DNA from 2 places in the Halomonas sp. BMC6 genome. Region 2 is predicted to be linked to the other one. Evidence: predicted binding sites of a transcription regulator. Region 2 holds the regulator's gene; the other holds the start of a gene.
The links. Region 2 encodes FliA, which starts transcription of late flagellar genes. Its sites were predicted from a motif close to CTAAAGTTNNNNNNNNNNCNGCCGATA; they were not measured.

Region 1: the regulator FliA is predicted to act here: its motif matches at 4,129-4,155, upstream of AB6K10_RS01230 (flagellin).

The regions. Positions count from the first base shown of each region.
Region 1 is NZ_CAXNSH010000001.1:263,075-269,899, reverse strand. It holds gene AB6K10_RS01250 (serine hydrolase) at 1-171, opposite strand, end outside; gene AB6K10_RS01245 (hypothetical protein) at 522-842, opposite strand; gene fliD (flagellar filament capping protein FliD) at 1,250-2,587, shown strand; gene fliD (flagellar filament capping protein FliD) at 2,711-4,090, shown strand; gene AB6K10_RS01230 (flagellin) at 4,226-5,050, shown strand; gene AB6K10_RS01225 (hypothetical protein) at 5,248-6,204, shown strand; gene AB6K10_RS01220 (hypothetical protein) at 6,344-6,784, shown strand.
Region 2 is NZ_CAXNSH010000001.1:914,778-921,602, forward strand. It holds gene flhF (flagellar biosynthesis protein FlhF) at 1-840, shown strand, start outside; gene AB6K10_RS04320 (hypothetical protein) at 837-1,436, shown strand; gene AB6K10_RS04325 (flagellar protein FlhE) at 1,483-1,932, shown strand; gene AB6K10_RS04330 (RNA polymerase sigma factor FliA) at 1,959-2,660, shown strand; gene AB6K10_RS04335 (motility protein A) at 2,700-3,515, shown strand; gene AB6K10_RS04340 (OmpA family protein) at 3,520-4,191, shown strand; gene AB6K10_RS04345 (diguanylate cyclase) at 4,215-6,227, shown strand; gene AB6K10_RS04350 (hypothetical protein) at 6,224-6,802, opposite strand.

The sequences.
Region 1 (6,825 bases), 650 kb from region 2:
TTCATGAATGATGTTGCCGTCATGAGCGACCACCACGGTGTGTAGGCGATCGAGTGCCCGAGCTTGCTGTTCGAGTGCTTGCAGTGAATTGGGAGAGGGCATTTGGGCGACCACGTGGGTGGTTGTCACAGCACTCAGCACGCATGTCAGCGCAAGAGCAATGGTTTTCATGGCAGCACCTAAGAAAGGAAAAGTAAGGTTCTGAAAACCGTGATGAAGCAAGGTTCCCGCAAAGAGGCAATCATGGCGATTACGCAAATCGTTAAAAAGCCTGCTACGCTAAAAGCGCCTATTGAAGGGAAGCAACCCTTTGATTTCCATGAAACGCTAAAGCAAGGAGTGCCGTTATGCGTAACATTATCTATATCATCGGCCTGATCGTTGTTGTTCTGTTTATTCTTTCGCTGTTAGGCCTGCGTTAAGTTGCACCATGAATGACACGCATTGCGTGATGCGATATTAGCGCTTCAAAACGCCCGCTCCCCCAGCGGGCGTTTTTTTATACGTGCTTCACTCCCACGTTAGGCGCAATCTGCTGCCCCCTGGCCAAACATGTCGAACATCAGTTCGCGGCCTAACGTGGTTAGGACGAAGCGGCCATACTCGTTAAATGTAGCTGCATCACTCTCTTCTAATACTCGCTGGCAAAGCGACCAGCGTGAATGCTGATGGCTCAATGACGCCAACTCTTGACGCGATAAACCACGCTGCGCCAGGGTAAGGGTTTCAAGCACGTGTCCACTCTCGTACATCAATTCCGCCACGCTAGACAAACAATGGCGCAGGCTGCGTTGTACGTGGAAGGAAGCAGTAGAGGCGGGGGATAACGTTTCGGCGGGCATAGGGGAATGCTCCTACAGTCACAGCAAAATGGGTGTGCTGCAATGCATTATAAAGCAGGAGCGGGCGTTAGACCAAGGTCTATATTCGACTTGAAGGCAATGGGCCTTTAATTCAAACTTATAGTAAATGGGGAGCAAAGACTGGCTGTCAACATATTGTAGCGTTGTGCTCGTATGATATAGACAAGTACTGACTAATAGGCAATGTGATTGTCTGAGCTGGAAATGTATTTTTTTGTAGCGGCTTCTTACGTATAGATACGTAATAAAAGCGCAGAATGCTCAAGTTTTGGCTTCAATTGCCGATAATTTCAACTATGTTACAAAAATGTACTGCGCATTGCTTCATTAGAGTGAGTCATTACGAGTAATTCGCGTAGTTAAACCATTCAAAAAGGCGCATACGCATGGCAACTATTTCAGCATTAGGCGTTGGTTCTGGGCTGGAGCTCACTGGGTTGTTGGATCAGCTTGAGGCGGCAGAACGCGGTAAACTGCAGCCCATACAGCAGCAGATTCGTACGCAAGAGACCAAGATATCAGGCTACGGTCAGTTTCAGAGTGCATTATCACAGTTTCAAGACGCTGCTAATGCGCTAAATGATCGAGACACATTCGACAGCCTGTCTTCTGATGTTCAAGGAAGCGGAGTGTTAGTAGCTGCAGATGCCTCTGCTAGCCCTGGACGTTATGATATAGAAGTCACCCAGTTGGCCACGGTCGCTAACCTGGCTTCTCAGCGGGTACCAGACCCAACGTCTGCACTGAGTGCAGAAAGCTTTACCGCGACGCTCAGCTTTTCAGGCCGCGATGATGTCAATATTGACCTGGAGGCTAATAGCACGCTGGAGGATGTGCGTGATGCTATTAACGCACGCACAGACGCAGGCGTTTCTGCCTCCATCATATTTGACGGTACTGACTATCGCTTAGCGATTAGCTCAAACGAAACGGGCTCAGCGGCTTCCATTACTGAGTTTAGTGTTGACGGTATCTTGGAGGGGGAGATAGCGAACGCTGGACAAGATGCGATGTTTAATGTCAACGGTATACCCATTACCAGTGCCAGTAACCAAGTTGAAGATGCAATTGAGGGTGTTACTCTCAGCTTACAAGAGGGAGGTGGTGCCACAAGCACCGTCACTATTCAGCGGGATGAAGAAAGCATTCGTGAAGCGGTGATAAACTTTGTAGATGCTTACAATGAGCTAAAGTCGACCATTGGCTCATTAACGGCCTTCGACACCGCGAGCGGAACGTCGGGTGCTTTGAATGGTGAATCGACGGTGCGAAGTGTGGAAAATACGCTGCGTAGCGTGCTTTCAGCAGGCAATGAGTCGGGTGAGCTATCTACGTTAGCCGATTTAGGAATTTCCCTGACTCGCACAGGAACGCTAAGCATCGACGACGAGAAGCTAAATGATGTGATTGCGAATGATCAAGGCGCGATGGCGCAGTTTTTTGCAGGGGTGGAAGAACAGCCAGGGCTTGGCGGTAACATTAATAGCACCATTGAGCAGATGTTAGATACGAATGGCATTATTACGACGGCAGTAAGCAGCGCGGAAAACCGCATCGAAAGCCTAAATGATCGTTTTTTGCGTGTAGAAGCATCTATTGATGGGACGATTTCACGCTACAGAACCCAGTTTGGGCAGCTAGACACTATGATTTCTCAAATGAACCAAATGTCCGACTACCTCTCGCAACAATTCAATATGTTGAACGCCCAAACGCAAGGGTAGCGCAATGCGGATGATGCTGATGCGTTTTGGGCGATAAAAAGCTAAAGGTAGGGTGCCCTCAGCCGATATACTAAATCATCACGTTGTTTGGTTTAGCCTTATTTGCTGAGGAAGCACCCAGTTATGGCGACGATAACCTCCCTGGGCGTAGGCTCAGGTCTTGATCTGAACGGGTTGGTGGAGCAGCTCCGCACAGCGGAACAGCAAAAACTTATTCCCATTACCCAGCAGAGAAATGCACAGCAAACTAAGATCTCTGCGTTTGGCCGATTAGAGTCTGCGCTAGGGCGTTTTCAAGACGCGGTAGCTGCTCTTAATGATGCAAAGCGCTTTTCTAGCCAAAAAAGCACATCCAGTTCTACCAATATCAGTGTCACGACTGCCGCTAATGCCACGTCTGGCCGCTACGACGTTAGTGTGACTCAGTTGGCAAAAGCGGGAAGTGTTGCAACCGCTGGCGTAGCCAAAGATGCTGTGCTGACAACAGAGACTGCACAGCTGATACTCAACTTTGGTGCTGTTTACCAAGATGGCGTGCTACAGCCGAATGCTGAGCCCCTCAGTACTTATACACTGGATATTGCTGCGGGTAGCACGCTGGAAAGCGTTCGCGATCAAATCAATGCAGATCAGAATGCCGGCGTAAGTGCTTCAATCGTTAACGATGGCACTGACTTCCGGCTGGCGCTCATCAGTAAAGAGACGGGAGCAAATGCCTCTATTACGGGGTTTTCTGGCGTTCCTGGGTTATCTGTTGATACCTCGACTTATCGAGCGGGAGCAAACGCCGCTCTGCAAGTGAACGGTATTGCGATTACCAGTGCGTCAAACCGAGTGGAAGGGGCCATCCAAGGTGTCAGTTTGGAGCTGAATGCCACAGGTGAGAGCTCGGTCACTATTGAGCGCGATAACGACGCGCTTAAAGAAGCGATTCAAGGCTTTGTGAGTGGCTATAACGAGCTTAAGTCCACGCTGGGCAGGCTCACGCTCTCTACGGGTGACCGAGAGACAGCAGGAGACCTAGTCGGTGACAGTACAGTGCGTAGCATCGAAAACCGGTTGCGCCGAGATTTGGTCACCGGAGTGGAAGGCAGTGATCTGGGCGTGCTTTCACAGCTAGGTATCGCGCTTGATCGCACCGGGCGACTAGCAATAGATGAAGCAAAAATCGATGCGCTAATTGCCAACGACCCCCAAGCGCTGCAGGCTTTTTTTGCTGGAGCGACCGCCCAAGAGGGGTTGGCAGGACGCATAACAAACACCGTGGACGACATGCTGGGCACTAGAGGGCCTATTAAAAACGCCATTGAAGGCGCAGAGAATCGTATAGATTCATTGAATGATCGATTCACGCGCACAGAAGCCATCATTGAGCGCACCATTGGCCGGTACCGTACCCAGTTTGCGCAGTTAGATGTGATGGTCAACCAAATGACGCAGATGAGCGCCTACCTAAGCCAGCAGTTTGATGCACTCTCAGCCCAGTCGGGTAGCCGCCGCTAATCTGTTACTAATACTTACAATTTTTTTTGCTAAAAGATCTAAAGAAAATAGGCATGTGGCCGTTAATCAATATACCGGCGCACGAAACGCCGCCAAGCAGGCCGCATGGCCAACCCTACGTCGAGGAGTAAGAACATGTCAGTCATCAATACCAACATCACTGCCCTGATTGGCCAGAACAACCTGAACAAGGCACAGTCTGCCCAACAGACATCTATGGAGCGTTTGTCTTCTGGTCTTCGCATTAACAGTGCCAAGGATGATGCGGCCGGTCAGGCCATCGCCAACCGCATGACTGCTCAAATTACTGGTCTGGCACAAGCGCAGCGCAATGCCAATGACGGTATTTCACTGGCGCAGACTGCTGAAGGAGCTTTGAACAGCATCAATGACAACCTGCAACGTATGCGTGAGCTTTCTGTTCAGGCAGCTAACGGCACAAACTCTGCAACCGACCTGACTTCAATCCAAGAAGAAATTACGGCGCGTTCCCAAGAAATTCAGCGTGTTGCTGAATCTACCAAATTCAACGGTACGTCACTACTTGATGGCACCGTAACTGATCCTATTAGTATTCAAGTTGGTACTGGTACTGATGCTTTCGACAAGCTTGAACTTACACTGACTGATGCTACAGCTGCTACTCTCGGTGTTGACGCGCTGGATGTTACTGCTGCTGGTGGTGCTGATGCAGCTTTGACTGCGCTTGATACCGCTATTGCAAATATTGACACTGCACGTAGCGGTCTAGGTTCCTTCCAAAACCGTTTAGGATCAGCGCTGGATAACATTTCTTCTACTTCAATTAATCTATCTGACGCTCGGTCGCGTATCGAAGACGCTGACTATGCAGTAGAAGTATCCAACATGACTCGTGCCAACATCCTGCAGCAGGCAGGTACTTCTGTACTGGCTCAGGCTAACCAGACGCCTCAGTCTGTACTGTCTCTGCTGGGTTAATCTGGCGCTTAGCCTTTAAGGCAAGCACAGATACCATCGACGGGGCCGAAAGGCTCCGTTTTTATTTGTCATTCCTATAGTCCTGTAATTTTATGTCCAGATTATCCCCTCTAGCCGCCTTTGGCTTTTGTTCTGCACTGCTAGGCACTGTCTATTTTGTCTACTTTTTCCATGTGATCGGTAGGCCCGATTTGGTGATGAGCTTTCTTTCGAATGATATCAATGCATTTTATATTTTCTTTGCACTCCTATTGGCAGGTTTTTTAGCAACCGGCTTGCAGCTTATGCCCTCTGTATTGGTGGGCTTCGCTTTTGGAGTGGCCAGATGGAATGGGATTGAAGCAAAGAAAGCAGCAAGATTTAGTTTTTTGTTGCTGGCGTGTGGCGTTGTGTTGGTGCCACTGATAGGTGTGGTGGGGTTTTGGTTTGAAAACACTGCTTTTTATACACGGGCGATATTGTTCGCTTTTTTTATTGCGATATTGTTGTGGAGTTTGATTTTTTTCTATAAAAACCGGAACGCTTATAACGGCCATGAAAGCTTCTTTGTGAGGATGCTTTTCTCCTCATGCGCTATGGTAGGTGTTGGGTTGGGCAGTATACTGTTTTTTACTGCCATTATGCTGAATATACTCAGATATGGTGCAGCGGGCGATGAGTGGTTTGACTATTTTTTTGTGCTTTTGATAGGGGCTTCTATTTTGCTTGCCTCGACTTTTCCTGGGATGGTATGGATCTCGTTAGTTGAAGAGGATGTGAAAAAGAAGGTTAAATTCAGCGTTTCTATTGCGTTTTCTGTGCTTTTTACAATCTTAATGATGGCGCCAGATCTACCCAAAGTGGTTGTCTTCAATGCAGGGAAAATAGTAGGCCTTCACTCTAATGATGCCCGCTATTATGCCTTGAATGGGGGGGAGGAGGAGATTGCTCGCCACCGCTTGATTTGGCCTAAAGGAGCTGTTGATGAGGACGGTATGATGGCGGGGAAACAACTGTTCAGCCTCGGAGGTAATCAATTAATCTGCCCATCACATATAGCGCTCACCGTTGAAGAAATGTTGGATAGAGAGAGTGGTTTAGGAGCGGATTGCAAGATGTTTAGCAGTGCTCAGCTTGAGAAAGGCGAACTTATATTGAAGAGCTCTGACGGCTAAAGGGTCTTCAGTCATAAGGTGTAAATGTGAGCTGATATTTGCTATCTATTATTCGTTGTCAAAAGTAGATTTTTTGAGCTGGCCTAGAGCTTACGTTCGTGGCCAGTGTTTTATTTAATTTTTTGCTGCGAGGGGTAAGATGCTAGAAGTAGTGGTTACAGCCGTGGTGGCAATTTTTTCAGCCGCATGCGGCTGGTTGTTAAGTCATAGGTGGAACGCTAAGGCTTACCGTCTCGCCGTCGATAATGAGCGAGCGCAATGGAATGCCAGCGTTGAGCAGTGGGCTTGTCGTGTGATAGATGTGATGGTTCACCTTCATTATACATTTGATAAATTTGAACACGTTAAAGCAATTGAAGAGTCGCGCACATTGGCCATAGAACTCTCAATATTGGTAGATCAAGGTAGGCTTTATTTCCCAAATGTGATGCGTGACCAGCATGGTGTTGAAAAACAAGTATCACGTCAGGGGTATCGAAGCGCGTTGCTTGATCCTTTGGTCGCTGCCGTTAAGATAGCAGAAGGGACAAAGCCAAGCTTTGATGCGCTGGGCCTTAAAGAAAAATATGGCACTAATTAGTACTCTAAAACATTAAAGCTGTACCAAAATGCTTTTTTGTC
Region 2 (6,825 bases):
GCCACCCATGACGCGATGGGCATCGTGTGGTCGCCAAGACGCAACGAGCGTGGCTGCGACTGGTCGATGCCGGACGTGGCGCTGAACGAACAGGGCGCTTGGCTGGCGCTAACGCGTTTACAGCACCGCCAACCGGCGGGATGGCAGCCACGCTTGGCGCACTGCCCGACAGACATTGCCGTCCACTTGCTGCCCGCTCTACCGGAGCCAGACACGCTGGCATGGCTCGCCGACCAACACTTGACCTGGGTCAGCGCCGTGTCCGCGAGTCAACGCGTACACTGTCAGGGCGAGCGCTACACCCTGCGCACGCTGTTTCAAGAGAGTACGCTCACTCACGCCGTGAACATTCGGTTTCGCGGGCAAGGTATGCAGCTGCTGACCGCCTACGTGGAGGCGACAGATGCCGCTGGCAACGCCGTGCTGGCCTGGGTCGGCGAGGTTCGCGATCCAGAGAGCAGCAAGCGCGTGGTGCGCCGCTACTGGCTGACGCCTGCCCGACTGGGAAGCGATGTGCTATCGCTGCTGGTCACCCAGTTACAGAGTGACGGGTTGTCGGCGCTCACCAAGCGGGCTTGGCAGCAGTTGAAAGAAGCGGATGGCGGCGAAGTGAGCAGTGAGCTGCGGCTACTCATGGCCAGCGGTGCCGCCGCAGTGGCGGGCCATTTGGACCTGGCCGATGACGAAGCGGCCCAAGCCTTACGGGCCGATCTGCTGCGTCTGCTAGGTACCCAGCGAAAACGCCGCGACACCGCGCTGCTGGACGCCTTGGTGCATGTATTGATGGCCCGCGATGCCATTCGTCAGCTAGGCAGTGTCAGTCGTGAGGGCTTGGTATGAGCGGTCAAGATCAAGCGGCGGGCCTGCGTAAATGGGCCGATCTGCAGCGCCAGCAGCGGGCCGCAGAGGACGAGCCGCAAGATGCCCAGGACGCAACAGCGGCTCCTGCCGCGCCCGTCACTGCCGAAGAGGCCGCGGTGCATACCCAGGACGCCATGGCACCCACGGTCGCCTCGGCCGCCGAGCCCGCGACGGTGACGCCACCGCGCCCTCAAAAACCGCTGGTCGTGGTAGGGCTCCCGAACACGGGGGCCGCGCAGGTGGATAAAGTGCGCGGCCGCTTGGGGCAGTGGTCTGCGTTGGGCCGCCAATGGGCAGGCGATCCCCAGGATTGGAAGATTCAGGTGGTCATGGCCGACACGCCGTCGCTGGCCACGCTGGCGAAGGCGCATGCCCGCTGGGCGCTATGGGTCAGCAGCGATGCCGATGCCTTCGCCAGTATGTATCGGGTGCTTCGCCAAGTGCGGGAGCACGGCGGCCCGCGACGTCTGCTAGCGCTCCACGAGCCGCACCTACCGCGCCAAGGGCTGCTGGAGAATTTGCGTGATGCCGCCGCGCACTACTTGGACATCGAGCTGCTACTGCTGGCGCGCTGAACGGCTGTCCGCCGAGGTGAAAATGATGCAGCATGGGGACCAACGTATGAGACCGATGGCCTTACCGGTGTGGAAAAACGTTGTACAGTCGTGCATTGGGCGGTTAGCGCTCGCCGCAATGCTGAGTGCTGCCCTGCTGTCGCTTGACGTACAGGCGGCGACCCCCGGCAGCTGGAGTCGCGACGTGCCAGGCGTACTGGTGGCCATGAGTGACCGCACCAGCAACAGTCAGGCGATTGCGCCACCGGCAGGCATCCCGTTGGGGGCGGCGACCCTGTCCCGTGTTCAGTGGCGGTTCGAGGCGCCTCCCAGCCAGCCTATCAACGCGTGGCTGTGTCACCCAGAGCGCTGTGTAGCACTGTCGGGCATGCGTGGCAGCACCACCGCGCTGGAAGGTGCGCTGGCGAATGCGCCGCTGCACTTCCGATTTGCCCTGTCCCCCGGCCAGCGGCCGGTACGCGTGCAGGGTTTACAGGTGATAGTGAACTATCAGTAAAGGTCGTTTAGCCGCGAGGCACGAGGATGTATACAGCACAAGGCAGGATCAAACAGAGTGAGCTGTTAACCCAATACATGCCACTGGTGCGACGTCAGGCCTTAACGCTGCAGGTAAGGTTGCCCGCGAGTATTGAGCTAGATGATCTGATCCAGGCGGGCATGGTCGGGCTGTTGGAAGCGCTGGGACGCTTCGACGCTGCCCAGGGCGCAACGTTTGCAACGTTTGCCAGCCAGCGGATTCGCGGTGCCATGATGGATGAGCTGCGCACCCGCGATTGGCTGCCGCGCAGCGTGCGCCGTTCGGCGCGGGCGGTGGATGACGCAGTGCGTCGTCTAGAGCAGCGGTTGGGGCGTCCTCCTGAAGAGGGTGAAATTGCCCGCGAACTGGAGATGCCGCTGAGCGAATACCAACAGCTGTTGAACGACACCAATAGCGGCCAACTGCTGCCGTTCGAAGAGCTGGTCGCCGATGGCGGCGAGCCCGCCGGGGACGATGCCCAGCACCGGCCGTTCGACCAGCTGCTCGACGAGCAGCAGCGGCAAACGCTGATCGAGGCCATCGAAGCACTGCCCGAGCGTGAAAAGCTCTTGATGGCGCTCTACTACCAAGAAGAGATGAATCTTAAAGAGGTCGGTGCCGTGCTGGGCGTCACCGAGTCGCGGGTGTCCCAGTTGCACAGCCAGGCGGTGAGCCGCCTGCGGGCGCGCCTGCACGAACACGATTAACCCTGGAACTCACTAACCCTAACCGGCGAGGAGCCGTTGATGAACCCATCTACGCTGATCGGTATCTTTGCCAGCATGTTGCTGCTGGTGAGCGTGCTGTTCTTTACCGCAGAGTCGCCCGAAAGTTTTATCAATTTGCCGGGTTTGGCCATCGTGATCACCGGTACGCTGGCGGCGACCTTCATCAGCTATCCGTTGAAGGAAGTATTGCGGGTGGTTCGTCTGGTGGGCTTGGTATTCCGCCGTGAAAATACGTACGTGCGCGACGACATCAACGAACTGGTCGCCATGTCGCGGCTATGGTTCAAAGGCGATGTGCGTGCCGTAGAGCGGGAGCTCGAGCACACCCGTAACCCGTTTCTGCGCACCGGCATCCAACTGGTGATCGCCAACACCAAAGAGGATGAGATTTTCGACATGTTGCGCTGGCGTATCGCCCGCTTGAAAGCCCGCGAACACGCCGAAGCGCAGATTTTTCGCACCATGGCGACCTACGCACCCGCCTTCGGGATGATTGGTACGCTGGTGGGGTTGGTCAACATGCTCGAAGTGATGGATGCGGGTGATCTGCAGGTCATCGGCCCGCGTATGGCGGTGGCGCTATTGACCACGTTCTACGGCATTTTGTTGGCCAATCTCGTGTTTAAGCCCATCGCGGTCAAACTAGAGCGGCGCACCGAAGAGCGTTTGATCACCATGAACATGGTGCTAGAAGGCATTTCTCTGATCACCAAGCGTCGCCTGCCATCGTTCATCGAAGAGACGCTCAACTCTTTCGTGGCGAACTACCATGATGAAATCCGTGACGCCAACGTCAAACCGCGTCCCGACGTAGGCTCCGCACTCAAAGGGTAATGCCATGCTCGACCGCGACTCACGGCATGCCCTGGAGCTGCCCGCTGCGGCGGGGGAGAGCGACGAAAGCTGGTTGACCAGCTATCTGGATGTCCTCACCCTGCTCATCACGCTGTTCGTTCTGCTGCTGGCCCTGACGCCGCCGGACGGTGGCGAAGGGGACGACAGCGATGCCATGCGTGCCGCCAACGCCGTGACATCGCTGCCGCTGGCCAGTCTCGCCACCGGTATCCACCCCCGTTATGATGGCTTGCAGCCTCAGATGGCAGGGCTGGATATACCCGGTGTGAGCGTCTCCCAGGGTCAAGAAGGGGTGACCCTGCGCATCGATGACAGCCTTTTGTTTCCCAGCGGGAACGATGTGCTAACGCCTCAAGGGCAAGATGTGTTAGAACGGCTCTCCTCCGTACTGGAGACCTTCGACGGTCAAATCTCCGTTGAAGGCCACACCGATAATGTGCCTATCTCGACGTCGCGGTTTCCTTCAAACTGGGAACTGTCGGTAGGGCGTGCCATTGCGGTCGTGCGCCAATTAGAACGGCAAGGCATTGCCATTTCACGTATGCGGGCGGTCGGTTACGCCGACACCCAACCCATGGAAAGTAACGCTACCTCGGAAGGGCGAGCAGCCAACCGGCGCGTTGAACTGTTGCTACGGCAGCAGGTCGAGGGGTAAAGCACTATCTCGAGGCTATCTTCGTGTCGAAGCATCACTCGCTACTCCAATCGTTTGGCGCCGTCATGGTGCTCGATGCTGAGAGTAAGCACATTCAAGCGGTCAGCCGTCATTTGACCAAGCTGCTAGGGGTGGTGGATCAAGAGCACCAGGCGCTGACGCCTGCCAGCGTCCTGGGTAAACGATTGAGTCAGCGGTTGCGCCAAGAGCTTCAAGGGCAGCAGCGGCTGGCGAGCCCCCTGGCCTTCCGGCCACCGAATACCACCACGCGGCTGCAGATCCACGCTCACCGCACCCATCACCATGTGATCGTCGAGCTCGAACCTCTTAATCCGTTGGGCAAACGGCGACTGCTAGGCACTGTCAACGAGCGCTTGATGCGTTTGGCCGAAGCGACCCATCAAGAAGAGCTGTTGGATGTGCTGGTGAGCGCCGTGCAGCAGTTGACCGGCCACGACCGTGTGTCGGTGTGCCATTTCGATAGCGACTGGCACGGGCTGATCGTCGCCGAGGCGCAAGGTGGTCCTTTGCCTGCGCTGCTGGGGCAGCGCTTCCCGGCCAGTGACTTCCCCGTCACGCTACGCCGAACCTACGAACGGCATCCCGTTCGCCTGATTTATGACGTTTGTGCCCCCGCCGAACCGCCGCTGCCGTGTACGCCAGATGGTGAGAACGTCGATCTGCGCCACTGTTTTCTACGAGCCCCTGCGCCGGAGCGCCAGCGCTACTTGCAGCGGCTAGGCGTACGCGGTTCGCTGAGCCTGGCCATGCAGGGCGATAATGGGCTATGGGGCCTGCTGTTTTGTCACTCGGCAGCGCCGCATCCCGTATCGCCCCCGGTGCGCGATGCCGTACGCACGCTGGTGCAGATGGCGACCCAGCGGCTGTTGCTACTTCGGGCGCGACAAGAGGCCCGCTATTTGCAGCGCGTGCAGGATAGCCTGGTGCTATCCACGAATGCCCGGAGCGAGCCGCAAAGTCCCGCCGACTTGTTGGAGGCTCAGGCAGAGACGTGGTGCTCGCTGTTCCGCGCCCACGGTGTGGCGCTGTGGTTGAAAGGCAGTGTTTACGCCTGTGGTCATACTCCCGAAGCGGCGGTGATTTGCCAGTTCGTCAAACGCCTGGAGAAAGCCCATCGGCATAGCGGCCCCTGGTGCACACGAGGGGCTGCAAGCGAGCCGCTGACCGCATCGCTGCGCATGCCCGAACAGTGCGGCATTCTGGCCGTACCGCTACCCATGAGCCCTGCCCAGCGTGGCTGGCTGATGTTCTTCCGGCCCGAGCAGGTGGAAACCCTCTACTGGGCAATGCAGCCGACCTCGGCACCGTTACCGTCGGTGATGGTCGCGCCGTCGGCGGCCTGGTGCGAAGAGGTGGTGGGCAAGAGCGAGGCGTGGCAGCGCGTCGAGCGACTGGCCGTCATGGACTTGGGGGAAGATCTGACTCTGGCCATCTCCGCCTATGAGATCAGCACGCTGAACATGCATTTAGAGCGTGAGCGTAAAGCGCTGGCCGCCGCGAACCAGCGCTTGGAGCAGCTGGCGCACTTCGATCCGCTCACTCAGGTGTGGAACCGCTACCGTATCGAACAAGCCATCGATGCAGAGCTGGTGGCGGCCAAGCGATACGGCGCGGCCTTTGCGCTGCTGCTGTTCGACGTGGATCACTTCAAACAGATCAACGATACCCATGGCCACAGCGTCGGCGACGACGTGCTGGTGTCGCTGGCGCGCCTAGTGGAGACGTCCCTGCGCGGCTGCGACCACCTGGGGCGTTGGGGCGGCGAAGAGTTCGTGGTACTGGCGACCCACTCGGACATGGACGCTGCCGTCGGCCTGGCGGAGCGGCTGCGTAGCCTCGTCGCGACGCTGCACGTCAACGGTCTTGAGCAACCCATCACGGTGAGCATTGGCGTGGCGATTTGGCAGCCAGGCGATAGCTGTAAAACGCTCATGGCCCGCGCCGACGTGGCCATGTATCGAGCCAAACGCAGCGGACGCAACCGGGTAGAGCTGGCCGAAGAGCGCGTGCTCTAAGGCGCGCTGGGTGCCTCGGCAGCCGCGCCAGCGCATAGCGCCTGCATCCGCGCCAAGGCTTCGTCTGCCCCCGCCAGGCTAAAGGTCATGTACCACGGCTCCTGCTCGTTCTGATCGAAGCCCAGAAAGAGCCGTTCCCCCGTTTGCATCTCCTCGATCAGCTGCGCCATATCGCCCAGATAGAAGTGGGCGTAGAAACCGTCATCACCGCGTTCGGTGATGAACTCGGCCATGGTATCGACGATTGGCTGATCATCGATGCGCAGCCGCGTGGGCACGAGGTTTACCGCGCGACTCTCTCCTTGCTGCTGTTCTAGCGTGACCCGCATCTCTAGCCAAGGCAGATCGCAGACGCCTTGGGTCGCGTTCACGCTGAGCGTAGCGTCGGAGTAGCTGTGGGTTTCTACGGCACGGAAGTGACGTTCGTCGCCCAGGGTGAGGGCCATCGACTGCCAGTGCTCGTGACGCTCGGTGGCGTTGACATTGAACGTCGCTGCCTGCGTCAGCGCTGGACTGGCGAGAAGTAGGGCGGAGAGGGCGTAGGGGATAGCGTTAAGGGCGCGTGTGAGGTTCATAGGTCGTATCGTCATCGAAATCC